Regions from separate parts of the Pseudodesulfovibrio sp. lm2024 genome, predicted to be linked through region 3. Evidence: predicted binding sites of a transcription regulator. Region 3 holds the regulator's gene; each other region holds the start of a gene.
What was found. Region 3 encodes sigma-54, which starts transcription at its own class of promoters, with help from an activator protein. Its sites were predicted from a motif close to CTGGCACGGNNNNTGCTT; they were not measured.
Positions count from the first base shown of each region.

Region 1: a site for sigma-54 is predicted at 4,852-4,869, ahead of nifJ (pyruvate:ferredoxin (flavodoxin) oxidoreductase). Genes of this name have one in related genera too.
Region 2: a site for sigma-54 is predicted at 8,877-8,894, ahead of ACR42D_RS16255 (SHOCT domain-containing protein). Genes of this name have one in related genera too.

Region 1 covers NZ_CP195092.1:2,669,186-2,679,586, reverse strand. Annotated here, with positions in the region: gene ACR42D_RS12750 (L-lactate permease) at 1-1,067, opposite strand, end outside; gene nifJ (pyruvate:ferredoxin (flavodoxin) oxidoreductase) at 1,180-4,770, opposite strand; gene ACR42D_RS12740 (DNA-3-methyladenine glycosylase I) at 5,107-5,670, opposite strand; gene ACR42D_RS12735 (sigma-54-dependent transcriptional regulator) at 5,679-7,118, opposite strand; gene ACR42D_RS12730 (ABC transporter substrate binding protein) at 7,120-9,774, opposite strand; gene ACR42D_RS12725 (Dabb family protein) at 10,052-10,354, shown strand.
Region 2 covers NZ_CP195092.1:3,486,219-3,496,619, reverse strand. Annotated here, with positions in the region: gene ACR42D_RS16295 (hypothetical protein) at 1-273, shown strand, start outside; gene ACR42D_RS16290 (alpha/beta fold hydrolase) at 1,116-1,949, shown strand; gene ACR42D_RS16285 (SGNH/GDSL hydrolase family protein) at 2,037-3,209, opposite strand; gene ACR42D_RS16280 (MBL fold metallo-hydrolase) at 3,287-3,913, shown strand; gene ACR42D_RS16275 (OprD family outer membrane porin) at 4,028-5,275, shown strand; gene ACR42D_RS16270 (HDOD domain-containing protein) at 5,378-6,445, shown strand; gene ACR42D_RS16265 (NifU family protein) at 6,567-6,788, shown strand; gene gltX (glutamate--tRNA ligase) at 7,071-8,468, shown strand; gene ACR42D_RS16255 (SHOCT domain-containing protein) at 8,554-8,847, opposite strand; gene rpmB (50S ribosomal protein L28) at 9,146-9,361, opposite strand; gene ACR42D_RS16245 (YceD family protein) at 9,595-10,116, shown strand; gene rpmF (50S ribosomal protein L32) at 10,183-10,362, shown strand; gene plsX (phosphate acyltransferase PlsX) at 10,355-10,401, shown strand, end outside.
Region 3 covers NZ_CP195092.1:2,020,114-2,030,514, forward strand. Annotated here, with positions in the region: gene ACR42D_RS09410 (manganese-dependent inorganic pyrophosphatase) at 1-195, opposite strand, end outside; gene ACR42D_RS09415 (PTS sugar transporter subunit IIC) at 531-1,205, opposite strand; gene ACR42D_RS09420 (PTS sugar transporter subunit IIB) at 1,232-1,696, opposite strand; gene ACR42D_RS09425 (PTS sugar transporter subunit IIA) at 1,707-2,144, opposite strand; gene rapZ (RNase adapter RapZ) at 2,147-3,028, opposite strand; gene ACR42D_RS09435 (PTS sugar transporter subunit IIA) at 3,047-3,496, opposite strand; gene hpf (ribosome hibernation-promoting factor, HPF/YfiA family) at 3,499-4,041, opposite strand; gene rpoN (RNA polymerase factor sigma-54) at 4,078-5,487, opposite strand; gene lptB (LPS export ABC transporter ATP-binding protein) at 5,725-6,450, opposite strand; gene ACR42D_RS09455 (LptA/OstA family protein) at 6,451-7,320, opposite strand; gene lptC (LPS export ABC transporter periplasmic protein LptC) at 7,304-7,921, opposite strand; gene ACR42D_RS09465 (KdsC family phosphatase) at 7,922-8,446, opposite strand; gene kdsA (3-deoxy-8-phosphooctulonate synthase) at 8,439-9,242, opposite strand; gene ACR42D_RS09475 (CTP synthase) at 9,246-10,401, opposite strand, start outside.

The sequences.
Region 1 (10,401 bases), 650 kb from region 3:
GCGAAGCTGATCTTCTGCGCGGCCAGCCAGCCCTTGAGGCCGAGCTCGGGGATGCGGGTCACGACCAGGATGATGCCGATCAGGATATAGGGCAGCCAGGCGCGGAACTGGCTCATGTGGGCCTTGAACTCGGAGGAGTCGGCGGACACGGAACCGGTCCATTCGGGATCCCACTTGGAGGAATCGCCGAAGTCCCAGTTGGTCTTGGGCATGCAGAAGCCCTTCTTGGCGCCGACGATGATGATGCCGAGGCCGATCAGGCCACCGATCAGGGACGGGAACTCGGGACCGACGTTCCAGGCGAAGATCAGGTAGGGGACGGTGAAGGCCACGGCGGCGAAAATGCAGAACTTCCAGGCGGCGAAGCCGGGCTTCCAGCTACGCTCGGGGCCGAAGTAACGGGTGATGAAGCCGAGCATGAAGATCGGCAGTATGAAGATCATGCCCAGGTGCATGAGGGTGGCCCACTGGCCGACCAGCATGTTGAAGTCGCCCATGTTGGCGAAGTTCACAGCAGCGCCGGACTGGACCGCTTCGTTGACGCTGGGGGCCAGGAACTTGAGGCCCAGGACGACAGGGGTGCCGACCGCGCCGAAGGTGACCGGGAAGGAGTTGAAGACCAGACAGATGATGGCTGCGGCCAGGGGCGGGAAGCCCAGGGAGAGCAGCAGCGGGGCGGCCAGGGCGGCCGGGGTGCCGAAACCGGCGGCACCTTCGATGAAGGCGGCGAACATGTACCCGATGATGATCGCCTGGATGCGGCGGTCAGGGGTGATGTTCTGCATGCCGTGCTGGATGGTCTCCATGCCGCCGGAATGCTGCAGGGTGCGGAGAATCAGGATGGCGCCGAAGACGATGATCAGGATGCCGATGGCGGTCACGAAACCCTGCAGGGTCAGGGCGGCGACATAGGCCACGGGCAGGCTCCAGGCCAGGACGGCACCGGCGGCGGCGGTCAGCCATGCCAGGGGCATGGCTTTGGTGGCGGGCCAGCGCAGGCCGACCATGAGTACGAGCGCCACCAGGATGGGCAGCAGCGCGATAAGCGCGAGCACTTCAATAGACATTAAACAAAACCTCCATGGGTGTGAGGAACGACCCTCACGGTTTCAACAGATGTGCGGGACGGGTCAGGCAGAAGCCTCCGCAACAACCCCGTCCCGCACATGCCTCTAACTATTATCTGCCGTCGTCGCAGGGTTCACCGGAACCCGGGGCTTCGGCCGATACGCCGGTCTCGCAGGCGGCAGGCTCGCCCGCCTCGGCCTTGCCGTAGTCGGCATCGGCCAGGTAGGTGAGGATGGCGTAGCGATCGGCGTAATCCTTCTCCAGTTTCTCGCGGAACGCCTTGGACAGTTCCGGGTGGAACCGTTCGAGCATGGCGTAGCGGTTTTCGCCGGACAGGAACTCCTGGAGGGTTCCGTCGGGAGCCTTGGACTCCAGGGTGAACGGGTTCTTGCCCTGTTCGGCGAGTTCGGGGTTGAAGCGGTACAGGGGCCAGTAGCCGGAGGCCACGGCCAGCTTCTGCTCGAGCTGGGTTTTGCCCATGCCCTTCTTGATGCCCTGGTTGATGCACGGGGCGTAGCAGATGATCAGCGAGGGTCCCTTGTAGGCCTCGGCCTCCTTGAAGGCCTTGAGCATCTGCTGCTTGTCCGCGCCCATGGCGACGGAAGCGACGTAGACGTAGCCGTAGGTCATGGCCATGCGGCCCAGGTCCTTCTTGCCGGTGCCCTTGCCCGCGGCGGCGAACTTGGCGATGGAGCCGAGCGGGGTGGCCTTGGAGGACTGTCCGCCGGTGTTGGAGTACACCTCGGTGTCCATGACCAGGATGTTCACGTCCTTGCCGGAGGCCAGCACGTGGTCCACGCCGCCGTAACCGATGTCGTAGGCCCAGCCGTCACCGCCGAAGATCCAGACGGACTTCTTGGTGAACAGGTCGGCGTCGGCCGCGATGGCCTTCAGATTCTCGTCGGTGGCGCCGTTGAGAGCGGCCTTCAGGGTCGCGCCCGCCTCGGCGGAAGCCTCGGCGTCGTCCTTGGCGGCCAGCCAGCCTTCCAGGGCGGCCTTGACGTCGCCGGAAGCGCCGCACAGGGCCTCTTCGCACTTGGCGATCAGGGTCTTGCGGCGGTTGTTCACGCCCATCTCGATGCCGAAGCCGAACTCGGCCGCGTCCTCGAACAGGGAGTTGCCCCACGCAGGGCCGAAGCCGTCGTGGTTGGTGCAGTAGGGAGTGGAGGGAGCCGAAGCGCCCCAGATGGAGGAGCAACCCGTGGCGTTGGCGACGATCATGCGTTCGCCGAACAGCTGGGTCAGCACCTTGACGTACGGGGTCTCGCCGCAGCCCGCGCAGGCGCCGGAGAACTCCATGAGCGACTGCTTGAACTGGGAACCCTTGACGGAATCACGCTTGAAGGCGTCCTTGTAGGACACGGTCTCGGAGAAGTCGAAGTTGGGCACCTGGGCGTCGGTCTGGGTGGCGATGGGCTCCATGACCAAGGCCTTTTCCTTGGCCGGGCAGATGTCGGCGCAGTTGCCGCAGCCCAGGCAGTCCATGGTGTTGACCTGCATGCGGTACTTCAGGCCCTTGACGTCCTTGCCCTTGGCGTCCTGGACGGCGAAGGAGGCCGGGGCGTCCTTCATCTCGTCCTCGGTCACCAGGACCGGGCGCAGGGCGGAGTGCGGACAGACGAAGGCGCACTGGTTGCACTGGATGCAGTTGTCGATGAGCCACTCGGGGACCTTGATGGCCACGCCGCGTTTTTCGTACTTGGAGGTGGACAGCGGCATGGTGCCGTCCTCGGAGAAGACGGAGACCGGCAGGTCGTCGCCCTTCTGGGCCAGGACCGGGCGCATGATGCTCTTGACGTAATCGGGTTCGTCCACGTCGGCCTTGGCGTCGTCGGCCAGGGTCGCCCAGGCGGCCGGGACCGGAATCTCGACGATGGCGTCGGAGGCCTTGTCCACGGCGGCGCAGTTCATCTCGACGATCTTCGGACCCTTCTTGCCGTAGGCGGCCTCGATGCCGCCCTTGAGCAGGGCCACGGCCTGGTCGAACGGGATGACGTCGGCCAGCTTGAAGAAGGCGGTCTGCATGACCATGTTGATGCGGCCGCCCAGGCCCACTTCGCCGGCGATCTTGACCGCGTCGACGGTGTAGAACTTGAGCTTCTTCTCGGCGATGGTCCGGCGCATGGCGGCGGGCAGTTCCTTGTCCATCTGGTCGGCGGTCCATGCGCAGTTCAGCACGAAGGTGCCGCCGTCCTTGATGCCGTCGAGCACGTCGTACAGGTGCACGTAGCTCGGGTTGTGGCAGGCCACGTAGTCGGCCGCGGTGACCAGGTAGGTGGACTGGATGGGCTTTTCGCCGAAGCGCAGGTGGGAGATGGTGATGCCGCCGGACTTCTTGGAGTCGTAGGCGAAGTAGCCCTGCGCGTACATGTCGGTGTTGTCGCCGATGATCTTGATGGCCTGCTTGTTCGCGCCGACCGTGCCGTCGGAACCGAGACCCCAGAACTTGCACTGGACGGTGCCTTCAGGGGTGGTGTCCAGGGTCCCGGTCGTGACGAGGGAGGCATTGGTGACGTCGTCCTCGATACCCACGGTGAAGTGGGTCTTGGGGGCGTCCGCCGCCATGTTGTCGAACACCGCCTTGGCCATGGCCGGCGTGAACTCCTTGGAGCCCAGGCCGTAGCGGCCGGCGGTGAGGACGGGGCCGTTGCCCTGCTCCAGGAACACGGTGCTGATGTCCTGGTACAGGGGATCGCCCAGGGCGCCCGGCTCTTTGGTGCGGTCGAGCACGGACACGTACTTGGCGGTATCGGGCAGAACGGCCAGGAAATGCTTGGCCGAGAACGGGCGGTACAGGCGGACCTTGATCAGGCCGACCTTCTCGCCTTCGGCGACCATGCGGTTGACCACTTCCTCGATGGTCTCGCAGGAGGAGCCCATGGAGATGATCACGCGCTCGGCGTCGGCGGCGCCCACGTAGTCGAACGGCTTGTAGTTGCGGCCGGTCAGGGCGGAGACCTTGTTCATGTACTCCTCGACGATGGCCGGAATGGCGTCGTAGTGGGAGTTGGAAGCCTCACGGCCCTGGAAGTAGATGTCCGGGTTCTGGGCGGTGCCGCGAACGTCCGGGTGTTCCGGGTTCATGGAGCGCTTGCGGAAGGCGGCCACCTTGTCCATGTTCAGCAGGGGCTTCATGTCGTCGTAGTCGATGGTCTCGATCTTCTGGATCTCGTGGGAGGTCCGGAAACCGTCGAAGAAGGAGACGAAGGGCACGCTGGCCTCGATGGTGGACAGGTGGGCCACCAGGGAGAGGTCCATGACCTCCTGGACGGAAGCGGCGGCGAGCATGGCGAAGCCGGTCTGGCGGCAGGCCATGACGTCCTGGTGGTCGCCGAAGATGGACAGGGCGTGGGCCGCGAGAGCGCGGGCCGACACGTGGAACACGCAGGGCAGCAGTTCGCCCGCGATCTTGTACATGTTCGGGATCATCAGGAGCAGGCCCTGGGAGGCGGTGAAGGTCGTGGTCAGCGCGCCGCCGGCCAGGGCGCCGTGCACGGCACCCGCAGCGCCGGCCTCGGACTGCAGCTGGCGGACCTCAAGGGTCTGCCCGAAAATATTCTTTCGGCCTTGAGCGGCCCATTCATCGGCGATCTCGCCCATGGTGGACGAGGGCGTGATGGGGTAGATGGCGGCGGTTTCACTCATGGCATAGGCCACCCATGCGGCGGCGGTGTTGCCATCCATCGTTTTCATCTTGGACATTCGATTCTTCTCCTATTGGTGGGTCGTCTGAATTTCTTGGCGTCCGCCGAGCGGACCCGTTCATTTGATGACACGGTCCCTACTCAACTTCCGTGCCAACTTTGTGAATTTTTAAATCAACAGAAATTTCGGAGAGTTGGAGTGGGGAGCAGGTTGAAGAGGGCGGTTCAGGGTATAGGGCAGTCTGAAAAATAGGACGGAACGGAAGCGGCGGACATTATAAAGTCCCGAACCATGGACCTTTGTGCCCGAATGGGACGAAAACGGACAAGAAAAACGGCCTGTCCGAAAAAATAGACAGGCCGGGACTTGCCGGAATACGGGGCTATTCGCCGGTCATCGCGCGGTGCCCCTGGCCCAGGCCGGACCGGCCGCGAGTACCTTTTTATGGACCGGGCAGGAGTCCTCGTGCGCTCCTTTCAGGTAGCCGGAACTCATGAGGAACTCGCCGACGATCTCGCCGCCCACGAACTTGAAGCGCTTCTTGAAGAGCTTGACCCATTCCGCCTTGTCCAGGGGATGATGGGCGTCCAGCCAATCCTTGAACGAGCCGTGCTCCCGCTGCAGGTCAAGGATGGCGTTCGCGTTGTGGATGGCCGCGTTGACCTTGAGCTTGTTTCGGATAATGCCCGCGTCGGCCAAAAGCCGGGCCCGGTCCGAGTCCCCGTAGGCGGCCACGGTGGGGATGTCGAATCCGTCGTAGGCCTTGCGGAAGTTGGGCTCCTTGTTGAGGATCGTCCGCCAGCTCAGCCCGGCCTGGTTGATCTCCAGGACCAGCAGGGCGAAGAGTTCGGTGTCGTCCGTGACCGGGAAGCCGTACCGGGTGTCATGATAGACGCGGTCCACGTCATCCTTGTCGCGCGCGGCGCAGAAGGCGCAATAGGAATCGAAGTCGGCCATGGAATCTCCTAGAGGGACAGGCCGTACTTCTTGAGCAGGCCGTAGAAGTGGGAGCGGGAGAGCTTGGAGACCTCAAGGATGCGGGACAGGTCGCCGTCGCACTGGCGGATCAGTTCGCCCAGGTAGACCTTCTCGGCCGTGCTCTTGAAGTCCCGCAGGGTGGGCAGTTCCTGTTCGAAAATGTCCTCGAAGATGTCCTGTCCGATTTTTCGGACAGGCTCGGTGTAGGGGGCGGACGGTTCCTCCTCGGGGACGGCGTTGGTCATGCGCTCGATCTGGGCCTTGGCGATCTGGATGCGCAGCTCGCGCGGCAGGTGCATGGCGTACAGGGTCTTCTCGTTGCCCGAGGTGACCACGGCCCGCTCCAGGATGTTGAACAGCTCGCGCACGTTGCCGGGCCAGTCGTAGCTCTCCAGTGCGGGGTTGAAGTCCGAGCCGAAGGACTTGGGCGGCATGCTGTACTGGCGGCAGAGCTGGCTGACCCGGTAGGTGCACAGGGACTTGATGTCCTCGGGCCGCTCCCTGAGGGGCGGCAGGTGGATGTGCATTGTCTTGAGACGGTACAGCAAGTCGGACCGGAATGTTCCTTTTTCGACCATCTCGTCCAGGTCCCGGTTGGTGGCCGCCACCAGGCGGAAGTCGCTGGTCTGCTCGCGGGTGTCGCCCACCGGGCGGAAGGTGCGCTCCTGCAGGACGCGCAGAAACGCTTTTTGCATGGACAGGGGCATTTCGCCCACCTCGTCCAGGAACAGGGTGCCGCCGTCGGCCAGCTTGACCAGCCCGATGCGGTCGCTCTGGGCCCCGGTGAAGGCCCCCTTGCGGTGGCCGTACAGGGTGGACTCCAGCAGGGATTCGGTCAGCCCGGCGCAGTCCACGACCACGAAGTTGCCGGACTTGCGCTTGGAGTTGGCGTGGATGGTGGAGGCGAACAGCTCCTTGCCCGTGCCGGTTTCGCCGGTGATGAGCACGTTGGTCTCGGACCGGGCCGCCTGGGACAGGAGATTGAAGCTGACCTTGATGATCGGGCTCTCCCCGACCACGCCGTTCAGCTCCAGGTTCCGGTCGCCGTCGCGGCCGCGCTTTTCCTCGTGGTACTTGAGCGCCCGGCCCAGGGTCAGGGATATCTCGCGGATGCTGGACGGCTTGAGCAGGTAGTCCCAGACCCCGCCGCGGATGGCCAGCTCCGCGCCGTCCGGGTCGCCCTTGCCGGTCAGGATGATGACCTCCGGCGGGTCGGGCAGGGCCATGATGTCGGGCAGGATGTCCAGCCCGTTGCCGTCGGGTAGCCGGACGTCGAGAAAGATCACGTCGAAGGCCTTCTTGCGCATCGTCCGCAGCCCGGAGTCCAGGGTGTGGGCGGAGACGCACTCATGGGTCAGCCTGGTGATCAGGCTCTCCATGGTCTCGCAGACATCGAGGTCGTCATCTATGATCAGTATCTCCGCCACGTCACTCCCCTTGTTTTTCTTCGCTCAGCACCGTGCTGATGGCGCGGGACAAATCCTGTTTGTCATAGGGCTTGATAACCACGAGTCGGATATTCGGCAAGTCCGAGGCCGCGGATACCGCGTCTTCACGCCCGGAAATGAGGATCACGGGCAGCTCCGGCTTGATGACCGCAAGCCGCCGGGCCAGCTGGGTCCCGCTCATGCCGGGCATGTCGTAGTCGGTGATGACCAGGTCGAATTCGTCGGGCATGTCGTTGACCCGGCGCAGGGCCGACAGCGGGCTCTCCTGTCCCTCGACCACATAGCCCATGGTCTCGAGCAGGCGCGGGGTGGTCTGGAGCTGGTCGGTGTCGTCCTCCACAAAGAGGATATGCGCGCCCAGGTTATGGGGCACCCCGGCCAGGGCCACATCGCTGCACAGTCCCTCGTCGCCCTTGGGCAGATAGATGGAGAAGGTCGTGCCGCCGCCCTCGCGCGGGCCCACCAGCAGGCCGCCCTTGTGGCTGCGCACGATGCCGTGGACGACAGCCAGTCCCAGCCCGGTGCCCTCGGTCTTGTCCTTGGTGGTGAAGAACGGGTCGAATATCTTGTCCACGATGTTCTGGGGGATGCCCGGCCCGTTGTCCTCGACCACGAGGCGGACGTACTCGCCCGGATACAGGCCGAGAATCTCCGCGTCCTCGCCCGAGATTTCGGACTGGTCCAGGCGGACCTCGATGGTCCCGCCCGTGCGGCGCAGGGCGTGGAAGGCGTTGGTGCACAGGTTCATGACCACCTGGTGGATTTGGGTCGGGTCCGCGTGCACGCAGGACAGGTTCTCCTTGATGCTGGAGCGGACCTCGATCTTGCGGGGCATGGACGATTCCAGCAGCCCGATGGCCTCGGTGATGACCGCGCCCACGTCCGTGGGCCGGAATCCCTCGGTGGAGGGGCGGCTGAAGGCCAGGATCTGCTTGACCACCCGGCCGCCGCGCCGGGCCGCCTTGAGCACCCGCTCCAGGTCCCTGGTGGTCATGGATTCCGGGTCGAGGTCGCCCACGGCCAGTTCCGTGGAGTTGATGATGCTGGTCAGGATATTATTGAAATCATGGGCGATACCGCCGGCCAGCGTGCCGATGGCCTCCATCTTCTGGGATTGCAGCAGCTGCTTTTCCAGGTTCAGCTCGGTGGTGATGTTGTCGGCCATGGAGAGCACGCCCACGATCTGGCCCGAGCGGTCGTTGATGGGCACCTTGGTGACCTCGATCCAGGCCGGGTTGCCCTCCGCGTCGGCCAGCTTGCGCCGCTCCTTGCGGAAGGCCTGGCCCATGCGGATGACGGACTTGTCCGCGCCCGAGGCCCAGGACGCGTAGTCCAGGTCCTGGATGACGTCCTGTGTCGTCCTGTTGGCCATGCTTTCTCCCTCACCCAGCCCGAAGAACTCGGCGAACGCCCGGTTGGTGCCGAGATAGTGTCCTTCCGCGTCCTGCCAGGACACCAACTGCGGGACCGTGTCCATGAGTGTCTCCTGGAAGGCGAGCTGGTCCTTGATCTTGCGTTCCACCTTGCGCCGTTCGAGCATGGTCACGGTCAGGAAGATGAGGACCATGACCAGCAGGACGAAGCTGACCATGATCGTCCAGAAGACTTCCTTGGAGAGCTCGTAGAACGCCTTGGGCGCGTTGATGATCTGGCTTCCCTTGGGCAGCAGGTCCATGTTCAGGTGGAGGCGCTGCATGACCTTGTAGTCGAAGATGTACTGGCCGGTGGTCTCGCGGAACACGGGGATGGCGTCCGGACTTTTGCCGTCCAGGATCTCGAGGGCGATCTCGGCGGCCCGCTGGCCATGGAGATAGCCGGAGAGCATGTTGCCGCCCACCGCGCCGTTGCCCGCCAGGAATTCCCAGGCCGTGTAGATGGGCACCGGGGACCGGTCGTAGATGGCCTGCATGGCCTCCTCGGCGGTCAGGAAACGGCCGTCGATGACCTGGTAGTAGGGGATGAAGAAGAGAAAGGTGTCGTCGGGCAGATTGGCCACCCGGTCGAGCACGTTCTTGAGGGACATGTCGGTCCAGTACTCGGCGTCCAGCGGCGTCTTGTAGCGCGCCAGCTGGTTCTGGACCTGGCGCTTGATGGCCGCCCCCGCTGTGGAGGAGTCGCCGACCACGGCGATGCGCCGCTTGCCCGGATGCAGGCGCAGAGCCACGTCCAGGGTCTTGGACAGGTCGAAGTTCTCGATGACGCCGGTGGCGTTGTCCGAATCCGTGTCGTCGGTGTTCAGGAAGTTCACGCCGCAGTACACCAGAGGGACGCCCGGAAAGAGGATGTCCCGGTACTGGGTGGCGAAGGAGTAGGCGTCGTTGTCCGAGGTCATGATCAGGTCGAACTTTTCGTTATTGAACTTCTCCCTGTACAACCACAGGAGCATGCTGGTGACGTCCTCGTAGTTGTACCGCTTGGCGTCCATGTATTCGATCTGGAGGTCGATCTTGTATTTGCTGTTCTCCAGGACAGAACGGATGCCGCGCATGATGGCGTCGGACCACTGGTAGCCGTGGTGGTAGGAGTTCAGGCAGAGGACGCTTTTCTTGGGTTTCTCGACCGCGCCGAGCACCGGCCTGGCGGGCAGGATGCTCAGGCAGGAAAGCAGCAGGATCAGATAGAGTATTTTACGCATGTTGGCTCTTTTGGCATTTCTCGTGCATAAGGAAAATCCAGCAAAATGGCGTTGCCGAGACGTATGCAAAGGTTGGACCTTTGCCTCGCGAAGTCAAGGCGGCGCACTCCGGGCAGCGTCACCATCTCCCGGAAAAACGGTCAAGGGAATGATATATTTCCGAGAATTGGGGTGACAAAATGGTAAACTGTGATTATCCTGATTTGTGTAAACAAGTGTCTATCGCACGCCGTTTTGTCTATACAGTCTGAATTGTTACATTTCAAGGAGAGTTCCAGTGGTCAGACACATCGTCATGTGGACTTTGAAGGATGAGGCCGAAGGCCAGACGGCAAAGGAGAACGGCGCGAAGATGAAGGAGATCCTGGAGGCGCTCAAGGGGCGCATCGAGGGACTTCTGCACATCGAGGTCAGCGCGGACATCGTGGCCGCGGACCCCGAGTGCCATGTGATTCTGTGCTCCGAGCACGACGACGTGGATGCCCTGAACCACTATCAGGATCACCCTGAACATCAGGCCTGCGTCGCCTTCGTGAAGAAGGTGGCCTCGGGCCGCAAGGCAGTTGATTACGTGATTTAAGAAGGTCCGGCCGGGCGTATTCCGCCGGACCCGTACACGAGGGGTGA
Region 2 (10,401 bases), 1.5 Mb from region 3:
GCTGTCTTGTCTTTTTCAGGAGCATATACCGCCTTTTCCCCGCTCCTTGTAAGAGTGGCCACGGGTGAATCTCGGAGGTTGAAGGGAGCCGGTAAAATCGCTTTCATTGTCGCGACCATTTCCTTGTATGTCCCGTTCAATTATTTGCTAACCATATGGCATTCAACCTCTTCGCTCATGATGGTCCTCACTGCCCTCATCGGCTCTTTCGCACTTCTGCTCACCTTTTGTACCGTGACGGCTGCGGCAATAGCACCTGATCCGCCCCGATGAAAAGGCAGGATTGCGACGGACCCGTTTAGCCCGAATATGCCTCCCGAAACGGTCGAAGGGCAAACCGCAACAATCGCAATAGAAGGGGGGGAAACAAATATATGACTCAATCTCAAAAAGAGAAAAGCGTTCGGGCAAACAAAAGTCTCAGCCTACTGCCTCTGGCTGGTGGGGTCGCTAGTCTGCTGGTTGCCTCGACTATGGTATTCGATCTCGGATACTGTACCCGTTTCGGATATTGTTGGGAGTGGGGGCGGTATCTCCTCGCGATGGGTGTCAGTGTCGGTGGTGTCGGAGTGTTTATGATTGTTGGCGCATTTTGTGGGAGAAAGAGGAGCGAACCGATTACAGTCTGCCCCCATTGCGAAACCGCGCTGCCTCTTGCCAAAGCACGAGACGGAACGTGCCCTCGATGCGGTACTCCCATGGAACCTCTGGAAGGTTTCTACGTGCGCCATCCCGAGTTGAAGAAACAAGCATGAAAGTACAGGCCCCGTTTCATACGGGGCCTCTTGTTTTGCGGTGTCTCCCCGCCCCTCCATGGACGGCGGGGGGCGATCCCGCAGTCCGGCGCGTGCGCCCGGATTTCGCCCCGGTCGGCCAGGTCGTTTGCCCGGTAGGGGGGCGGTTGCCTCCGTAGGCTGGCGATGGGAGCGAGTGCGCATCGCTTCCCACGATCCCGAATGACTGTCGGCCTGCCCGGCGTTCCGCCAAGACTTCGCCTTTTTCACGGGAACGACGAGATTTTTTATCCAAGCCGTGTTATGTTGTCCCTTAAACTGTTTTCATCGGGATCATGAAGCCGGGTGGAATCGCTTTCGCAAACCAAAGGAGATGTAATCATGGCTATATTCCAAACCAAAGACGCCGTTGATATTTATTACAAGGATTGGGGCCCCGAGTCCGCACAGCCGATCGTGTTCCATCATGGATGGCCCTTGACCGCCGACGAATGGGATTCGCAGATGCTCTACTTCCTGGACAAGGGCTTTCGCGTCATCGCGTTTGACCGTCGGGGTGACGGCCGGTCCTCGCAAGTCGGGGCCGGAATCGACATGGACCACTATGCGGCGGATACCGCCGAGTTGGTGGACAAGCTGAATTTGCGCGACACTATTCAGGTCGGCCATTCCACCGGCGGCGGCGTGGTCGCCCGCTACGTGGCCGGCGCGGACAAGGGGCGGGTGGCCAAGGCCGTCCTGATCGGCGCGGTGCCCCCGATCATGGTCAAGTCCGACAGCAACCCCGAGGGCACGCCTCTTGAAGTGTTCGACGGCTTCCGCGAGCAGTTGCTCAAGAACAGGGCGCAATTCTTCCATGACATCGCTTCCGGGCCGTTCTACGGATTCAACCGCGACAACGTGGAAGCCCAGCCCGGCATCGTCCTCAACTGGTGGCGCCAGGGCATGATGGGCGGGGTCAAGGCGCAGTACGACTGCGTCAAGGTTTTTTCGGAGACCGACTTCACCGAGGACCTCAAGAAGATGGACGTTCCCACCCTGGTCATGCACGGCGAGGACGACCAGGTCGTGCCGATCAAGGACTCGGCCATGCGTTCGATCAAGATGCTCAGCAACGGGACGCTCAAGACCTATCCGGGGTACCCCCACGGCATGGCCACGACGTATGCGGACGTCATCAACAAGGACATTCTCGAATTCATTCAGGACAACTGATCTGACAGGCGCTGCATGCGTCAAGAGGACCGGTTCGGCGTTGCCGAGCCGGTCCTCGTCTTTCTCGGGCTTCCGCCGCCGATGCCGTCAGCTCAACGCATGCGCCCGGATCTCGTCCAGACGGGCCAGGTAGTCGGCTCGGTACAGGGGGCCGTTGTCGGCGAAGGCTTCGGCGGCCGGACGGTGGGTGTCGCAGAAGGTGGCCAGCAGCGGATTCTTGAAGATGCGGCCGTAGGCGCGGACCATGTGCAGGGTGTTGTGGCATACGGGCATGAATTCGCCGGACGCGGCCAGCAGCGGGGTGCGGTCGCGGGAGAGGTCCATGAAGAAGCTGCCCACCGCCTCGGCCCAGGGGTAGTTGCGCTCGCTGGCGAAGCGGTCGATGACCGCCTCGTCGTCCAGGACCGCGGGCTGCCACGCCCGGTCCCACTCGGGCACTGTGGTTTCCGTCTCGTCGTAGCGGATTTCCCCGGTCTGCGTGAAGTCCGCGACCTTGTCGGCCAGCCGGGCCCACAGCGGGCCGATGTGCTCCACGTCCCGAGAGGCGCGCAGGCCGGTGACCGTGCCGTCGCGTTCTTCCAGTTCGATCTTGAGAAACGGGCAATGCGTTTCGATGCCGTCCCCGGATTCCCGCCATATCCCGCCGAACACGCGGTTCACGTCGAGGGTGCGCACGCCCAGTTCGCGTTCCCAGACAGCATAGTGTGCCGGGGCCTCGCGGCTCAGGGCCGTCCAGTTCTCCAGATAGGAATGCGGGGCCGGGCCGAATGCCGGGTAATGGTTCAGGCGGGTGACAAGGAGAATCGGCGTGTCCGGCAGCCGCTCGCGGATGTAGGCGAGGAACTGGCCGAACCGTTTCAGGTAGGTGGCCGGGTTGGGCGCGATGGCGCGGCAGTTGGTCTCCATCCAGGCGACCAGGACCGGGGCGGCGCGCCAGGCCGCCGGGTTCATGTGGAAGATGAAGCCGTTCCGTTCGTGCCTAAAGAGCGGAGCGGTCTCATGGAACAGGTTCAGGACGAGCAGGGCGGGCGGCTGGCTTTCTTGTCCGGGCAGGCCGAACTGGTCTTCGGGCCGGCGTCCGTTGAAGGCGTCGGCCAGGCCGTGCTCGCGGACCAAGCGGGCGAGGGCGGGCGGGATCCCGTCCGGGTGGCTGGCGTGGGTCATGGGCGAGGCCAGCTCGGAGTGTCCGACAGGCAGGCCGAGCCCGGCCACGGACCGGGACAGGAAATCCATTTGACAGTTGCCCAGAAAGTACAGCATTCTTTACCTTGTTCTTATCCTTGCGAAATCGTTAACGTCATCTTCTGCATACGCGTGGAAGCGGGACAGGGCAAGCCATGGCCAGACTGACCATCGAAACCTTCATCCTCGGTCCGGACGAGACCAACTGCTACCTGGTGAGTCTGGACGGCCGCGCCGTGGTCGTGGACGTCGGCCTGGAGCCGGGCCGGTTGATCGAGCGCATCAAGGCCCTGAACCTGACCCTGGAAGGCGTGTACCTGACCCATTTTCACCTGGACCATATCGGCGGGGTCAAGGAACTGCTTGAGGCCCATCCCGCTCCGGTCTATGCCAGCGGGGAGGACGAGTTCCTCAAGGAATTCTCCTTCGAGGCGGGCGGCTGCCGCGAGTTCGCGCGGTTCATCGACTTCCCGTACACGCCCATTGTGCCGGGGCGGCGCACCGCCCTGAGCCAGCCGCTCCTGGTTCTGGACACGCCGGGCCACACGCCGGGCAGCCTGTCCTATTTCTTCCCGGCCGCCGGGTGCGTATTCGTGGGCGACCTGCTGTTCATGATCGCCGTGGGCCGCACCGACCTGCCGCGCGGCAGCTCGTCGGAGCTGCTCGGCTCCATCCGTTCGCGCATCTTCACCCTGCCGGACGACACCCGCGTCTATTCCGGCCACGGGCCCATGACCACCGTGTGCCACGAAAAGGCGAACAATCCGCATTTTATTTTTTAAGCCCTTAATTCCGGCCAGATAATGGTTACCTTTCCCGCGCCGATGATGTAGCGTGAGCCCATCGTTCGGGGTGCGTCCCCCGTATTCTTAGGTCTCAACGCAAGGATTTTCGCCGTGTCCGCCAAACTTTCGCATCTTGTTCTGGCCTGTCTCCTCTCTCTGATCCTCGTTCAGCCCGGCTACGCAGCCGATGAAAAGAAGCCCTCAGAGTGGGGCACCGTCACCGGCCAGGTCCGGCTCTATTATTTCACCCAGCGCAACAAGACCACGACAGGGCAGGAGTTCGACAACATCAAGGAGTCCCTGGCCCTGGGCGGCTGGCTCAAGTACGAGACCCCGTGGATTGCCGACCACTTCGGCGCGGGCGCGGCCGTGTACGGCACCGCGCCCCTGACCGGCGAGTTCAACCAGGAGGACCAGGGCGGCACCGGGCTGCTTTCCTCGGACAACGAGGGGTTCGCGGCCCTGGGCGAGGCGTACCTCAAGGCCCGGTACGCGGGGACCGAAGCCCGCGTCTGGCGGCAGCGCATCGAGACCCCGTTCATCAACGGCAACGACAGCCGGATGCTTCCCCAGACATTCGAGGCCTACGGGCTGAAATCCGGCGACATCGACAACCTGGAACTGTCCCTGTTCTGGGTGGACAAGGAAAAGGGCCGCGACACCGAGCTGTTCAAGTCCATGAGCTACATGGCCGGGCTGCGGGACAAGGACCGGGGCGTGGTCATGGCCGGGGCCGACTGGAAACCCTTCGATTACCTGCCGCTGCGCTTCTGGAACTATTACGCCCCGGACCTGGACAACACCTTTTTCACCCAGCTCAAGTACACCTTCGGCGACCCCGAAGGCGTCCACTACTCTCTGCTCTTCCAGGGCGTGGACCAGCGCAGCGTGGGCGACCAGCTCAGGGGCGACTACAGCACGGGCGAGGCCGGGCTCATGGGCTCGCTCATGTACGGCGGCTTCACCTTCGACCTGGGCGGGACCATCGTGGACGACTCGGAGGGCATCCGCAGCTCCTGGGGCACCTATCCGTTCTTCAACAACATGATGGCCTACAACTTTGCGCGGGCCGGGGAAAAGGCGCTCCTGCTCGGCCTGGCCTACGACTTTTCGCACATCGGCTGGGACGGCTACCGGGCCGATATCAAGGCCGTTTTCGGCGATACGCCGGACACGGGGCGCAACGCCTCCTTCGACCGCAACGAGTACGACCTGGATCTCTATTACGACTTCGACGGCGACCTGAAGGGGCTCACCGCGCTCAGCCGGTTCTCCTACCAGGACGCGGACGAGAGCATGGGCGGCCGGGACGGCTACCAGGTCCGGCTGCGGCTGCAATACAACTTCCAGTTGCTCTAGAAGGGGCGAGGCTTCCGGCTTTCGGCAAAAAGGGCTTTATATCCTACGTGCTTTCTATTATGTTGCAGTCGGCTGGCTTCCATAACCACTAAGGAACGACAGATGGCTGAAGAAAGCGCCCGGGTGAAGGCCGACAAGGCGTACGCGCCCGAAACCCTCGAAGCGGCAAAAAAACTGCTCAACAAGCGGTTCAAGTTCATAAAGAAACCGGATGACTCCCTGAAGCGGCTGGCCCGTCTCGGGGTCAAGCGCGTGGCCGCGGACATGACCGCCAATCCGCACCGGTACGAACGGCTTAAGGCCGAGTCTCCGCTGCCCGAGGTCCAGGCCCTGGACCCTCTGGACATCCTGCGGCACGACCACCAGCTTCCGGCCCTGCCCCAGGTCTTCCTGGAGTTGCAGCAGGCCATCAGCTCCCGGTCCACTTCGGCCGACGACCTGGCCGAGATCATCAGCCAGGACCCCGGTCTGACCGCCTTTCTCCTGCGCATGGTCAACTCCGCCTTCTATTCCCTGCCCATGCAGATCGACACCATCTCGCGGGCCGTCACCGTGGTCGGCGTGAACCAGCTGTCCACCCTGGCCGTGGGCACCTCGGTCATGTCCCTGTTCAAGGACGTGCCCGCCGAAGTCATCAACATGGAGCAGTTCTGGAAGCACTCCATCTGCTGCGGCCTCATCGCCCGGCGGTTGTGCCGCATCACCGGCCAGGGCGACCCGGAACGCGCTTTCGTGTCCGGTCTGCTGCACGACATCGGCCAGCTCATCCTGCTCCAGGTGGAGCCGGAGCGGGCCACGGCCGTGCACGCCCACGCCCGGGCCAAGGACGCGGTCCTGTTCGTCGAGGAAAAGGAACTGCTCGGGTTCGACCACGCCACCCTGGGCGGCATGCTCCTGCGCAAGTGGAATTTCCCCTATATCCTGGTCTCCGCCGTGCTGGAACATCACCAGCCCAAGAAGGGCCACAAGGAGGCCGAGCCGCTCCTGGTGCACTGCGCCGAGACCATCGCCACCGGCCTGGGCGTCGGCTCCAGCGGCGAGTTCTTTGTCCAGCCCCCGTGCCCCGAGGTCTGGGCCTCCATGAACTTCACCGCGGAGCTGATGGACGAGATGGTCGAGGACCTGGACGAGGAACTCGACGAGGCCTTCGCCATCCTCCTCGACCAATAGCCGGGCCGCTCGACAGGGCCCCCGAATCCCGATAAACCCGCCGGCCCGCGCGCCGGGTTTGACAACCGGCGCGCCAGGCCGTAGATGTTCCGACCGAACCCGAATTCACGGAGGTTTTGTCATGCGAGATAAAGTGGAAGCCGTGCTGGACAAGGTCCGTCCCATGCTCCAGGGCGACGGCGGCGACGTGGAATTGGTCGAAGTCACCGACTCCGGCATCGTCAAGGTCCGCCTGACCGGGGCCTGCAAAGGATGCCCCATGTCCCAGATGACCCTGAAAAACGGCATCGAACGGATTATCCTCAAGGAACTCCCCCAAGTGAAGGGCGTCGAAGCCGTATAGCGGTGATGATGCCTCCGGCGGCCGGGGGAAGGGGGGAGAGGGAACCCTTTCAGAAAAGGGTTCCCTCTCCCCCCTTCCCCCGGACCCCCATCCCCTCTCTCCCTCCTAAACTATTTGGGTCGCTTCGCGAAGGGGAGTGGGTGGGCCGAGAGGCATCGGATCGACATATTACATACTAGAAACACCCGCCGCGTTCGCACCATCCGCGAAGCGGCGCTAAAAAGTTTTGGAGGGTCCAGGGAACCTTTTTCAAAAGGTTCCCTGGCCGCCGGAGGCATTCACATGACCAAGATCGTTTCCCGTTTCGCGCCGAGCCCCACCGGGTTCCTGCATATCGGCGGTGCGCGCACCGCGTTGTTTTCCTGGCTGCTGGCCCGCTCAATGGGCGGCGAGTTCCGCCTGCGCATCGAGGACACGGACCGTGAGCGGTCCACCCAGGAGGCGACCGACGCCATCATCGACTCCATGCGCTGGCTGGGGCTTGAGCACGACGGCGAGATCGTGTTCCAGTCCGAGCGTGCGGACCGGCACAACGAGGTCATCGACCAGCTCATCGCCTCGGGCCACGCCTACTATTGCGACTGTAGCAAGGAGGACGTGGACGCCATGCGCGAGAAGGCCATGAAGGAAGGCCGCAAGCCCAAGTACGACGGCACCTGCCGCGACAAGGGGCTGACCTCGGGCGTGGTCCGGCTGAAGGCCCCGCAGGAGGGCGCCACCGGGTACAAGGACATGGTCAAGGGATTCATCTCGGTGGAGAACACCGAGATGGACGACATGATCCTGCGCCGCTCGGACGGCACGCCGACATACAACCTGGCCGTGGTGGTGGACGACCACGACATGGGCGTGAACCACGTGCTGCGCGGCGACGACCACGTGAACAACACCCCGCGCCAGATCCTGATCTACCGGGCCATGGGCTGGGACGTGCCGGAGTTCGGCCACGTGCCCATGATCCTGGGCCCGGACAAGAAGAAGCTTTCCAAGCGCCACGGCGCGCTGTCGGTCATGGAGTACGAGAAGATGGGCTACCTGCCCGAGGCCGTGACCAACTACCTGGCCCGGCTGGGCTGGTCCCACGGCGACCAGGAGCTGTTCACCATGGACGAGATGGTCGAGCTGTTCACCACGGACGGCTTGGGCAACTCGCCGTCGGTTTTCGACCTGACCAAGTTCGAGTGGGTCAACGGCCAGTACATGCAGAAGGCCGACCCGGACCGCTTGGCCGGGATGCTCTGCGACTTCCTGGCCCGCGAGGTGGGCGAGGAGGAGGCCAAGTCCGTGAGCCGCGAGCGGTTCGCGAAGATCGCGCCCCTGTTGCAGCCCCGGGCCAAGTCCGTGATCGACATGCTGGAGCAGGCCCGCCCGTTCATCGTGGACGCCGCGTTCCTGCCCTACGACGAGAGCGCGGTGAAGAAGTTTTTGACCGGGGAGACCAAGCCGCTGCTCGCCGAGATCGCCGAGCGCATGGAGGGTCTTTCCGAGTTCACCGAGTCCGCCCTGGAGGACGTGCACAAGCAATTCATCGAGGACAAGGACATCAAGTTCAAGGTTATCGCCCAGCCCATCCGCGTGGCCATCACCGGCAAGACCCAGTCTCCGGGGTTGTTCGAGACCATGGTCGTGCTCGGCAAGGAGCAGACCCTGGCCCGGATCAAGCGGGCGGTCGAACTGTAGGTTTCATCGCATCCAAGGCACGAGGAGGCCCCCGCCGGAAGGAGAGTCCGGCGGGGGCCTTTGCTTGGGGAGGTGTGTATGTCCATTAGCTGTTGCGGAGCTCATCCTTCATGGCGCGATACGTCTCCCGGTCGAGTTCACCGGCCGCGTATCGGCGTTTGAGGACATCCACCGGCGTGCCGGGACCGGAATGTGTGGCGGGTTTCCGGATCAGGCGCACCGTGAAGTATATGATCATGCCCAGGATGAGGAGCTGGACGATCCCCCCGACGGGAAAGCCGAACCCCATGCCCATGGTGCCGAACCCGCCGCCGAACATCGGGCCGTGCCCGAATCCCGGGCCGGTACACCAGTTCGCGTATGTGGTCAGATAATCCATGAAGCCTCCAGAGCGTGTTTGCCTAAAGAAAGCAGGGACCGTGCCAAAGTTTTTGGTATGGAATTACAGCGACTTATATGGTGAGTGGTCAAGCTGGAAAAGTGCAAACGTGCAAGGGGTTGCGCCCGGGACGGGCAGGAACCTGCACAATGGGTGAAGAAGCAGGGTGGGGGATGCGCGCCGAGGCGCGCGGTGACCGGAGGCGGCGGGGCGGCATGGGCCGCCGTTCACAGGACGCAAAAAAGTTGCCGCCGAGGATTCGGCGGCAACTTTTCGCAAACGAAATGTGTTGCGGCGGTTAGGCTTCGGGCTTCTGGTTGGCCACGGGCTTGACCACGGCACCATTGCGGATGCAGCGGGTGCAGGCCTTGATGCTGACAACCTGTCCGGACTCCAGCTGGTGGCGGACCTTCTGCAGGTTGGGCATGAAGCGACGCTTGGTCTTGATGTGGGAGTGGCTCACGTTGTTGCCGCTCTGGGGACCCTTTCCACAAATATCGCAAACCTGGGACATTGCGACCTCCTAATGTATTCTAAGGAAATAATTTGTTTTCGCTCGTAATGGGCCGCTGGAAAATGGTAGCTTGTCCAGGCGGCGGGAGAGAATCCTTACCGAGCCCGGCAACAAATGGCAAGGGTTTTTTTCTTGACAGGGGATTTTATTACCATATAGGAAGCACCGGTTGTCCGGCCGTGGGGCCGGGCCCTGCCGGTATGGAAAGGACCGGGAAAAAAACGGAGAAGACCATGGTTGAATTCTGGCTGACTATAAGCGACATTGCCGCAGAGGGCCGAGGCTTCACCTTCGACGACCAGAACTTCTGGCGCGAGGCGTGGCGCGAATTCAAGCTGTCCATCCGTCCGGACCGCGACCTGGTGGCCGAGTACACGGTCATGCCCCAGTCCGAGGACGGGGCGCTGATCCGCGGCACCCTCAAGGGTTCGGTCCTGCTGGTCTGCGACCGCTGCGCCGAGCCGTATCCTTTCGAGATCGACGCGGCGTTCGACGCCTATGAGCAGCTGCCCGACGGCGAAGACGCCGAGGGCGAGCCGCGCATGCGCGTGGACAACGGCCAGTTGCAGCTCGACATGGGCTCCCTCCTGTGGGAGGAATTCGCCCTGTCGCTGCCGTTCAAGCCCCTGTGCTCGGATGGATGCGAGGGGATCTGCCCCGGCTGCGGCGCCAACCTCAATACCGGCAAGTGCACCTGCCAGCCGGAAGAGGGCGACGAAAGGCTTGCGGTTTTCCGCGACTTGAAGATAAAGTAACGCCCCTTGCCCGGAGTCCGGCTCCGTGGCAAATGGCTGAGAACAAATCAATACGAGGTATATATCATGGCTGTCCCCAAGAAGAAAACGTCCAAGTCCCGTAAGGGCATGCGCCGTTCCCACGACAAGGTTGCCGCTCCGAACGTCATTTACTGCGAGTGCGGCGAGCCCACTCTGCCCCACCGCGCCTGCTCTGTCTGCGGCTCCTACAAGGGACGCCAGGTCATTGACGGCGAAAATGCCTAAGACCGAAGAGACTCGGATTCCACGCATAGCCGTGGATGC
Region 3 (10,401 bases):
GTCGGTGGCGTCGGTGACGATCTCGGGAGCGGCAAAGCCGAACTTCTCGAGTACGAAGGCGGTCTCCGGAGCGATCTCGCCCTGGGTCACGGCCTTGGCCTCCATACCACGTTTGCTGTACAGGTCGGCGGCACCGATCGCAGAAGCGACGGTGTCGGTATCGGGATTCTTGTGTCCAACAACCAAAATAGCCATATCAAGTCCTCCTAATTGAATTATCCTGTATAAGGAAATTAAGCATCGAAAACAGAATGTGACAGATATCACAAAGCATATCCGCTGCCAAGCTAAAAGCGCAGTCCGAACGAGAAAAGGATGAAAAGAATATCGCCCGTAGCCGGATCGCCATCAAACCGCCACAAGCCGCGTTTCCCAAGGGTTCCTGCGATTGCAGCCAAGCCGATTCGCCCCGGGCGGAGGCGCGTCGAGCGCGGCACGGCCGTTCGCGACAATGTGAAGATGATCCCAAGCCCCCTTCCCTGTCCGCGCGGCCACGTGGGATGTCGGCCCGCACCGGGCGAAAACGGCTTCTACAGGGTAGGCAGGAAACGGTACATGGCGAAGAGGACGACGCCGACCGCCAGAACGGCGTAGGCCCGCTTAAGGCGAAGGGCCATGAGGCCGCCGAGGGAGGCGGCCACCCAGAGGTGTGCCCAGGTGACGCCCAGGTTCGAGAAAATGGTTGGATGCGCGGAAAAGACGAGTTCGAACCCCTGCTTGAGGATGAGCACGGCGACCAGGAAGGAAGCCCAACTCATGACCAGCCCCCGGGCCATGGAGCGCAGGATGAGCGCCCCGGGCAGGTGTTTGGAGTCGGGATTGCGGGCCCAGTTGAGTAGCGCGTTGTAGCTCCCCTGTTCCCGTTCGCGCAGCCATCCTTCGACCTTTGTGCCGATCCAGGCCAGCGGCATGCTGGCGAAGAGCACGAACATGATCCGCGACGGTTGGTCCAGGCCGAACCAGGTGGTCAGGGTCAGGGCCGCGAAGGTGGCCGCCGTGAGCTGGGGCGGGATATAGGTCCCGGCCGGGATGAGGTCGAGCCAGAAAAGTTCGAAGAAAATGGCGATGTACAGGCTGGTGGTATACTCGCCGGTGGCCGCGCCCCAGAAGAAGCCGACCACCAGGGGGCGTTCAAGCAGGCCGATGCTCAGGGACGAGCGGAACTGGGAAAAGAGGGCAAAAAAAAAGCGACCATGGCGAACCAGGCGTAGGTGTGCTGAACGACCATAACCTAGAACCTCACCTGCACGGGGTCATTGGGCACGCACCGGAAGTCCAGCTCCACGCCCTTGCGGTTCAGGTGGCGCAGGCAGGTCTCATCCTCGTCGGACAGGGCCACGCTCGGGGAGACCTGGCGCTTGCCCGGGCTGTAATGGACGTTGCCGATGTTCAGGACGTGGAAATCGAACCCGGAGTCAAAGGCGCGGCGGGCGTCGGCGCAACTGGAAAAGAGGATGATGGAGTCGTGCTCGCCGGGTACGGAGAAGAGCCTGGACACGGTCGCCGAGACCTCTTCCACGGTGACAAACGAGCTCTTCACGGCCTGGGGAATGGCCAGGGACATGATCTCCTGCTGGAGGATGTCGTGGGCCAGTTCGTCGTTGGCCACCACAACGTTCTTGGCCCCGGTGTACGGCAGCCACGTCTCGATGATCTGGCCGTGAATCAAGCGGTTGTCGATACGAACGAGAGTCACGGCATCATACCTATTTCTTTGCTTTTTTGCGCAGCATCGCCCCGGCAACCTTGATCCCCTGCTGGCCCGCGTTCATGACCTTGTCGGCCAGTTCGGGCAGCGCCATGGACCGGGCCTGGAGGGCCGCCACGACCATGGGGAGGTTGACGCCGGTGATGACTTCAAGATTTTCCGACTTCATGAGGGAGAGGGACATGGTTGTGGGGGAACCGCCGAACAGGTCGGTCAGAGCCAGGACGCCCTTGCCCTGCTCCAGGGAATGGATGGCCTTGCGCACACCTTCCAGGGTTTCGTCCACCCCTCTGTTCACGTCCACGCCCACGGCCAGGCAGTTTTCCTGCGGGCCCATGACCGTTTCCGCGGCCTGGAGCAGGGTCTCCCCGAAGGTCCCGTGGGTGACCAGCACCACGCCGATCACGCCGTCCTTTTTGTCAGTCTTTGCAGCCATGTCTAACCGAGTTCCATGTGTCGATGTTCGATCGAGGCAGCATACCCTTTTTCCTTCAGGGTTGCCAGTACCGACTCGGCCACGGAAACCGAACGATGGCGGCCGCCGGTACAACCAAGGGCCAGGGTGATCCTGTAGCGCCCTTCGTCTGCGTAAAGCGGTAAAATATAGAGCAGAAAGTCATGAAACCGTTTGATGAACCCTTGGCCCGTGGGATTGCCCAGGACATAGTCGGCCACCGCCTTGTCCAGGCCGGACATGGGGCGCAGGGACTTGTCGAAATAGGGGTTGGGCAGAAAACGGAGGTCAAAGACCAGGTCGGCCTCGGACGGCACGCCGTACTTGAAGCCGAAGGTGATGATGTGCACCCGCATGCCCATGCTCACGTCTTCCAGGGACGACCACTTGGTCTGGATGACCCGGCGCAGGTCGTGGATGGAATAATCCGTGGTGTCCAGGACCAGGACCGCCCCGAGGCGCACCGGCTCCAGGAGCTTCTTTTCCATCTCCAAGGCCTGCTCCAGGCCGAGGTTGCGGCTCTCCAGCGGATGCGGACGGCGGGTGGTGGCGTAGCGCCGGACCAGCTCCGCCATCTTGGCCTCGAGAAACAGGACCTGCGGAGTGATGCCGAGTTGGGCGAATCCCTCCTGGGCCTTGCTCCAGCCGTCCACGAACTCGAACTGGCGCAGGTCCATGCCCAGTGCCAGGCCGCGGTATTTGGTGTCGAAGGAGAGGATGAGGTCGGCCAGCTTGGCCGACATCTCGGACGGGAGCCCGTCGATGCAGAAGAATCCGAGGTCTTCGAAGACCTTGAGCGCGGTGCTCTTGCCCGAGCCGGAGAGTCCGGTGACGATCACCACCGGGAAAGGGTTGGTCGAGGTCAACGGAATTCGTCCATTCGGTTACACGCTTTTGAGCAGGGTCCAGAGACCCTCGAGGTCATCGGCCGACAGGAACGCCTTGCGGAATTCCTCGTCCTTGAGGAGACGGGAAATCTGGGCCAGGACGCGCAGGTGCATGCCCGCCACCTGTTCCGGGGCGAGCACCAGAAAAAAGATGGTGCACGGGCTGTGGTCCAGCGCCTCGAACTCCACGCCTTTGCGGCTGCGGCCCACGACCACGATGACCTTTTCCAGGTCCTCGAGCTTGCCGTGGGGGATGGCGATGCCGTCCCCGATGCCGGTGGAGCCGAGCCGTTCACGATCGAGAAGGACACGGACCGCATGGTCCGTGTCCATCTCTGGATATTGTACGCCCAGGGGGGCGACGAGTTCATTCAATACGTCCGACTTGGTCTCGGACTCGAGTTCGGGAAGGATCAGTTCCTTCGCCAGGTAATCACTGAGTTTCATGCTTAGTTTCCGGGGTCGATGAGGCCGTAATCGCCGTTCTTTCTCTTGTATATCACGTTGACGCCGTCAGTCTCCGCGTTGAGGAAGACCAGGAATTCGTTGTCACGGGCATCCAGCTGCATGGCGGCCTCGTCCACGGACATGGGCTTGGGCTCGTATGCGTCGGTGCCGACGATGGTGGGCGCTGAACCGGGAGCGATGTCCTCGTAGGACAGGTAGTTCATCTGCACCATTTTATTGGGACGCGCCTGTCTGGGGCGGTTCTTCATCTTTTCGCGCATCTTGCGCAGCTGGGCTTCCAGCTTGTCCAGGACCATGTCGATGGTGGAGTACATGTCCTCCGAATCTTCATAGGCCGAGATATGTATGCGATCCGAGTTCAGGATCACGTCCGCCTTGTGACGGAACTTGTCGACCAGCAGGTTGACCTGGAGATCGGCCTCCGCATCGGAAACGTATTTCGCTACCTTTTCAAAACGCTTTTCCGCGTAACCCTTGAGGTGATCGGAAGGCTCGAAGTTCTTGAAAGTGAAGCTGATGTTCATACGCTGCCTCCTGGTTGAGAGTGCTTCAAGCAGACTTTAGAAGTACTGCTTTCGTTTTGAAGACGAAGGAATGCCCATGGCCGAGCGGTATTTGGCGACTGTACGCCGGGCGATGTTCACTTCCAGCTTCTCCTGGAGGATCTCGCCGATTCTCTCGTCGCTGAGCGGTTTCTTCGTGTCTTCGTCTGCGATCATTTGCTTGATGAGCGCCTTGACGCTCTCCGAACCCACCTGGGACCCGTCGTTCAGGTCCAGGGCCGAGTTGAAGAAGAACTTCAGCTCGAATATGCCGTGAGGCGTCGAAACATACTTGTTGGTCGTAATCCGGCTCACGGTGGATTCGTGCATCTCGATGTCTTCCGCCACCTCCTTGAGGATGAGGGGTTTGAGCTTTGTCACGCCCTCCTCGAAGAATGCCCGTTGGAAGCCGACAATGCTCTCAACTACTTTATACAAGGTTCGCTGCCGCTGGTACAGACTTTTCATCAACCATGCGGCGGAACGCATCTTTTCCTGAAAATATTCCTTCTCCTTGTCGGCCGCGCCCTTCATGGAATCCATGTAGAACGTGTTCATCTGCAGCCTCGGCATGCCGTCCTCGTTGAGGATGATGACGAAGTCTTCGCCGTACTTGTAGACGAACACGTCCGGGCTGACGTAGTGCGGCTCGGTGCTGGAGAAATTGGCGCCGGGCATGGGATCGAGCGTCTGCATCAGGTCGAGATACGACTTGAGCTCATCCATGGTGATCTTGAACTTGCGCGCCAGGGGCTTGTAGCGGTTCTTCTCCAGATCCTCCAGGTGATCGGTGACCAGGGAGACCAGGATAGGATCGTCGTACCCGAGGACCTCCATCTGGACCAGCAGACATTCCTGCGGGGTGCGGGCGCCCACGCCGACCGGGTCCAGGTGCTGGATACGGTGCAGGACGGACTCGATCTCCTCCTCGGAGGCCTGAACCATGGCGGCCAGCTCTTCCAGGGTGGCCTGCAGGTAGCCGTTGGCGTCGAGATTGCCGAGGATGACGTCGCCGATGGCCAGTTCGTGCTCGGTGAAGTTGGACAGGCGCATCTGCCAGTTCAGGTGCCCTTCCAGCGAAGGCTTGGAAGCCAGGCGGGCCTCGAAGGACATGCCCTCTTCGGGCATCTCCATGTCGCGGGACAAAGCCTGCTTGGAAGTGGAGGAAAACTCGCCCAGGTAGTTCTCCCAGTCTGCGTTGCGGACCAGTTCCTCTTCGGCCTGGGATTCGGTCAGGACTTCCGCCTTGTCCGGGACCTCGGTATCGGTCTCGGTCTCATCGAGGAAAGGATTCTCCAACAATTCCTGCTGCACCGTCTCCAGCAGTTCAAGCCGCGACAATTGCAGCAGCTTGATGGCCTGCTGCAACTGGGGCGTCATGACCAGTTGCTGTGAGAGCTTGAGCTGTTGCCGAAGTTCCAATCCCATGATTCACTGCCTGCTTGAGGTTGTGTTTATCGGTTGCCGGATACAGAAATTTTTTTTCGGCCACCTGACATTTTTTCCGATTCAATTATGCCACAGTGAATTAAAGGATGCAACACAATTGTGTTAACACCCTGTATCTATTGATAATTCTGCGTGCATATAATGATATGAAAAAAGTGTACCAACCTTTGGGTACGGTGTAAATCGGGAAAGAGGAAAAAAAGACGGGAACAGGGATTAAAGCCGGAAATCCTCGCCCAGGTAGATCTGCCGGGCGCGACTGGATTTGACTATCTCGGACGGGGCCCCTTCCAGGATGACCGTCCCCTCGTAGACCAGGTAGGCCCGGTCGCAGATATTGAGCGTCTCCCGGACATTGTGGTCCGAGATGAGGATGCCGATGTCCATGGACTTGAGCACGGAGATGATCTCCTGGATATCGATAACCGCGATGGGATCGATACCCGCGAACGGTTCGTCCAGGAGGATGAACTGCGGGTCGAGGATGAGCGCCCGGGCGATCTCCAGCCTGCGTCGCTCGCCGCCGGACAGGAACATGGACGCCTGGTCCGCCAGCTTGGTGATGGTGAACATCTCCATGAGTTCGTCCGCCCTGGCCCGTTGCTGCCGCGAGGTCATGGAGGTCTGCTCCAGGATGATCTCCAGGTTCTGGCGCACGGTCAGCTTCTTGAAGATGGAACTTTCCTGGGGCAGGTAGCTCACCCCCAGGCGGGCCCGCTCGTGCAGGGGCTTGTCCGTGAGCACCTGGCCGCCCAGGGAAACCACCCCGGTATTGGGCTGGACGATGCCCACAAGCATGTAGAACGTGGTCGTCTTGCCCGCGCCGTTGGGGCCGAGCAGGCCGACCACCTCGCGGGCGTCGAGCTTGATGTTGATACCGTGTACGACCTCTTTCTGGCCGTACCGCTTGGACAAATTGGTAGCGCGAAGACCCTCGGCCATCTATTGCACCTTCAGGTTGCCGGGGGTCATGAACACCGCCTTGACGCGCTGCTTGCCGCCGATGACCTCGGACCGGTCGTCCTTGATGTGGAAGTTGATGACCTCGCCGGTCAGGGAGTTGGGGCCGTCCTGGAGCTTGGGATCGCGCTCCATCTTGAGCAGCTGCGGACCCACCATGTAGGTCAGCAGGCCGCAGGTCCCCTCGGTGGTCCCCTTCTTGGCCCGCACGTTGCCCTCGGCCACGATGCGGTCTACGCTGTCGGCGGAGAATTTCTTGTCCGTGCTGGATGCGAGATAGGCCGAAAGCCTGTCGGCCCACAAGGTCAACTCGCCGTGGATGGCGACCACGTGGCCCACGAAGGAGATGACCTTGCCGGTCTCGTCATAGGTCATGCGGTCGGAGGTGATCTTCACCGGCAGACGGCTCGGGTCCACGCCCACCGGGATGGGCGCGGGCGGTACCGCTGCCACCGGGGCCTTGACCTCACCCTCGCCGGAATCCTTCTTGGGGGCCGGTGCGGGCACAGGCGCGGGAGCGTGCTCGGCCTTCTCGACCTTGACAACCTTGAGGTACTTGGCGTTGGCGTAACCCACGGCCTTGGCCTGGTCGCGGTCCTTCTCGCCCAGCTCGAAAACGGCCAGCCAGCCGTTCTGGGGGAAGTCGGTCCGCACCCGCTGCCCCTTGGTCAGGGTGACCACGTGCTCGGCCCCGGGCCTGGGCGCCTTGCGCACGTTCAGGTTGACCGTGGCCTCGCGTACTTCGCCCCAGTCCTGGGCCATGGCCCGGGCCGGAACCAGCAGCAGGGCCAGCATCAGCAGCATTCCCGTCAGGCGAACCGTTTTCAGCAACGTCTTATTCCTTGTTTTCATTCAAAGGACTCCTTCCCAGCCCTTCGGGGGCCAGCAGCGCTTCCACGCCACCGGCGGCCACCATCTGTCTCGTGACCAGGTCGATCTCCAGGGCCTTGGCCTGGACGGTCATGTCCGGACGGCGTACGGTGACGCCGCCTTTGAGATATACCTTACCTATTGCGCCGACATAATCAAGGTACTGTGCGTCCAGGGCCATGTCGCCGAACCGGCCGCTGACCCCGTCGTACAACGACAGGTTGTCGTTCGCCTGATCCACCTCGCCCCGGTCGGCCTGGACATAGACCTCCTGGCGGTCGTCGCCGAAGTAGGCGGTCAGCTGGGGAAAATCCACGGCGATGATGCCGAGCTCCTGGTTGTACTTGGCGCTCTTGGCCAGCAGCTTCCAGTTCATGCTGCCCTCCTTGCCCTGGACCAGTTCGATGTCCTCGGCCGAGACGTCGGCGTCGGCGAACATGTCCTTGCGGGAGACGGGCGCCTGCTCGGCGGTATCCTGGTCCTCCAGGATGGGGTCGGAGAAAAAGAGCGCGTTGACGCCCAGACCGAGAAGCAGCCCCAAGGCGAAAATGACGAACAGAACCAGAGCCGGGCGCCCTCTCATCTAGTCCACCCAACGGCTCAGGGCCTGTTCCTTGAGCCCACGAGCCTCGAGGATGAACGAAATGGCCTCGCGAACCGCGCCCTGCCCGCCATGGCGGGTGGACATCCAGTCTGCGGCCTCGATCACCTCGGGCACCGCGTTGGGCACGCACAGGGCCAGTCCGGCCCGGCCCATGACGGCCAGGTCGATCCAGTCGTCGCCCATGTAGGCGGCCTCTTCCGGGGCGACCCCGACATCTTCGCACATCTTCTCGAACAGGGGGAGCTTGCGGTGACGGCCCGCGTAGTAGTGCTTGATGCCCAACTCGCTGACGCGCTTCTCCACCGGCTTCTGGTCCAAGCCGGTGATGACCCCGATCTCCAGGCCCACGGCCTGGGCCAGCTTGATGCCGAGGCCGTCCTGCACGCTGAACCGCTTCATCAGGATACCGTCGTCACCGTAATACAGCCCGCCGTCGGTGAGCACGCCGTCCACGTCGAGCACCAGCAATTTGATATTCCGCGCCAGGGCGGTCGCGTCAGCCACGGTTGATCTCCCACAGGGCCAACAGCCTCTTCAGCAGGGTTTCGACCTCGGCCAGGGGCAGGGAATTGGGGCCGTCGCACAGCGCCTTGTCCGGGTCCGGATGGACCTCCATGAACACGCCGTCCGCGCCAGCGGCCACAGCGGCCGAGGCCAGCACCGGGACGTATTCGCGCTGCCCGCCCGAAGCGCCGCCCAGCCCGCCGGGCAGCTGCACCGAATGGGTGGCGTCCATGATCACCGGGACGCCGAAGGCCCGCATCTGCGGGATGGAGCGCATGTCCACCACCAGGTTGTTGTAGCCGTAGGTGGAACCGCGCTCGGTCAGCCAGACCTGGTCGTTGCCCGCCGCGCGGAGCTTGTCGACCACATTCCTCATGTCCCAGGGGGCCAGGAACTGCCCCTTCTTGACGTTGACCACCCTGCCCGTCTCGGCGGCGGCCACCAACAGATCGGTCTGGCGGCAGAGGAAGGCCGGAATCTGCAGGACGTCCGCCACCTCGGCCACGGGCGCGGCCTGTTCCGGGTGGTGGATGTCCGTGACCACGGGCAGCCCCGTGGTCCGCTTGACCTCGGCCAGGATATCGAGCCCTTCTTCCATGCCCGGGCCCCGAAAACTGGTCAGCGAGGTCCGGTTGGCCTTGTCGAAGGAGCTCTTGTAGACGATGGGGATGTCCAGCTTGGCGGCCAGCCCGGCGAGCACGTCGGCGGTCTGAAGCGCTATCTCCCTGGTCTCAATGGCACAGGGTCCGGCCAGAATGAACGGGCCGGACCGGCTGGCGGTATACAGGTCTGCCATAGGCTACTTCTTGGCCTTCTCGTCTTTGGATGCCTTGATGAATTCCCGGAACAGCGGATGCGGCTTCATGGGATTGGACTTGAATTCCGGGTGGAACTGGCAGCCCAGGAACCACGGATGATCGGGCAGTTCCACGATCTCCACCAGGGACTCGTCCGGGGCGGTGCCGGAAAGGACCATGCCGTTGGCCTCGAACTGCTCGATGTACTTGTTGTTGTACTCGAAGCGATGACGGTGCCGCTCGTCGATGTTCGCGGTCTTGTACGCTTCGAAGGCCTTGGTGTCCTTCTTGAGCTTGCACGGGTAGGAGCCCAGGCGCATGGTGCCGCCCTTCTCGGACTCCTCGCAGCGGGTCTCGGTCTTCTTGGTCCTGAAATCGAACCATTCCTTCATCAGGTAGATGATATTGTGCGGGGTGAGCTTGTCGAATTCCTCGGAGTTGGCCCCTTCCAGGCCGATGACATTGCGGGCGAACTCGATGCAGGCGCACTGCATGCCCAGACAGATGCCGAAGAAGGGAACCTTGTTCTCGCGGGCGTACTTGATGGACAGGATCTTGCCCTCGATGCCGCGCGAGCCGAAGCCGCCGGGCACCAGGATGCCGTCCAGGCCCTTGAGTTTCTTCTCCACGTTGGCCGGGGTGACCTTCTCGGAGTTGACGTACTCCAGCTCCACCTTGACGTCGTTGGCCACTCCGCCGTGGATCAGCGCCTCGTGCAGGCTCTTGTAGGCCTCGGTCAGGTCCACGTACTTGCCGACGATGCCGATCTTGACCGTCCCGGTGGGGTTGTCCAGGCTGTGCACGAGATTTTCCCAGGGGGCCAGCTCCGCGTTCTTGGCGGGCAGCTTCAGGAGGATGGCGATCTTCTGGTCGACACCCTCGTTGTAGAATTCGAGCGGAACCTTGTAGATGGAATCCACGTCCACGCCGGTGAACACGGCGTCCTGATCCACGTCGCAGAACAGGGCGATCTTCTTCTTGAGGTCCTCGGGCAGCTCCACCTCGGAGCGGGCAATGATGATGTCGGGCTGGATACCCACGGAGCGCAGTTCCTTAACCGAGTGCTGGGTGGGCTTGGTCTTCAGCTCGCCGGCGGCCTTGATGTACGGGACCAGGGTCAGGTGGATGAACAGGACGTTCTCCTTGCCCAGGTCGTTC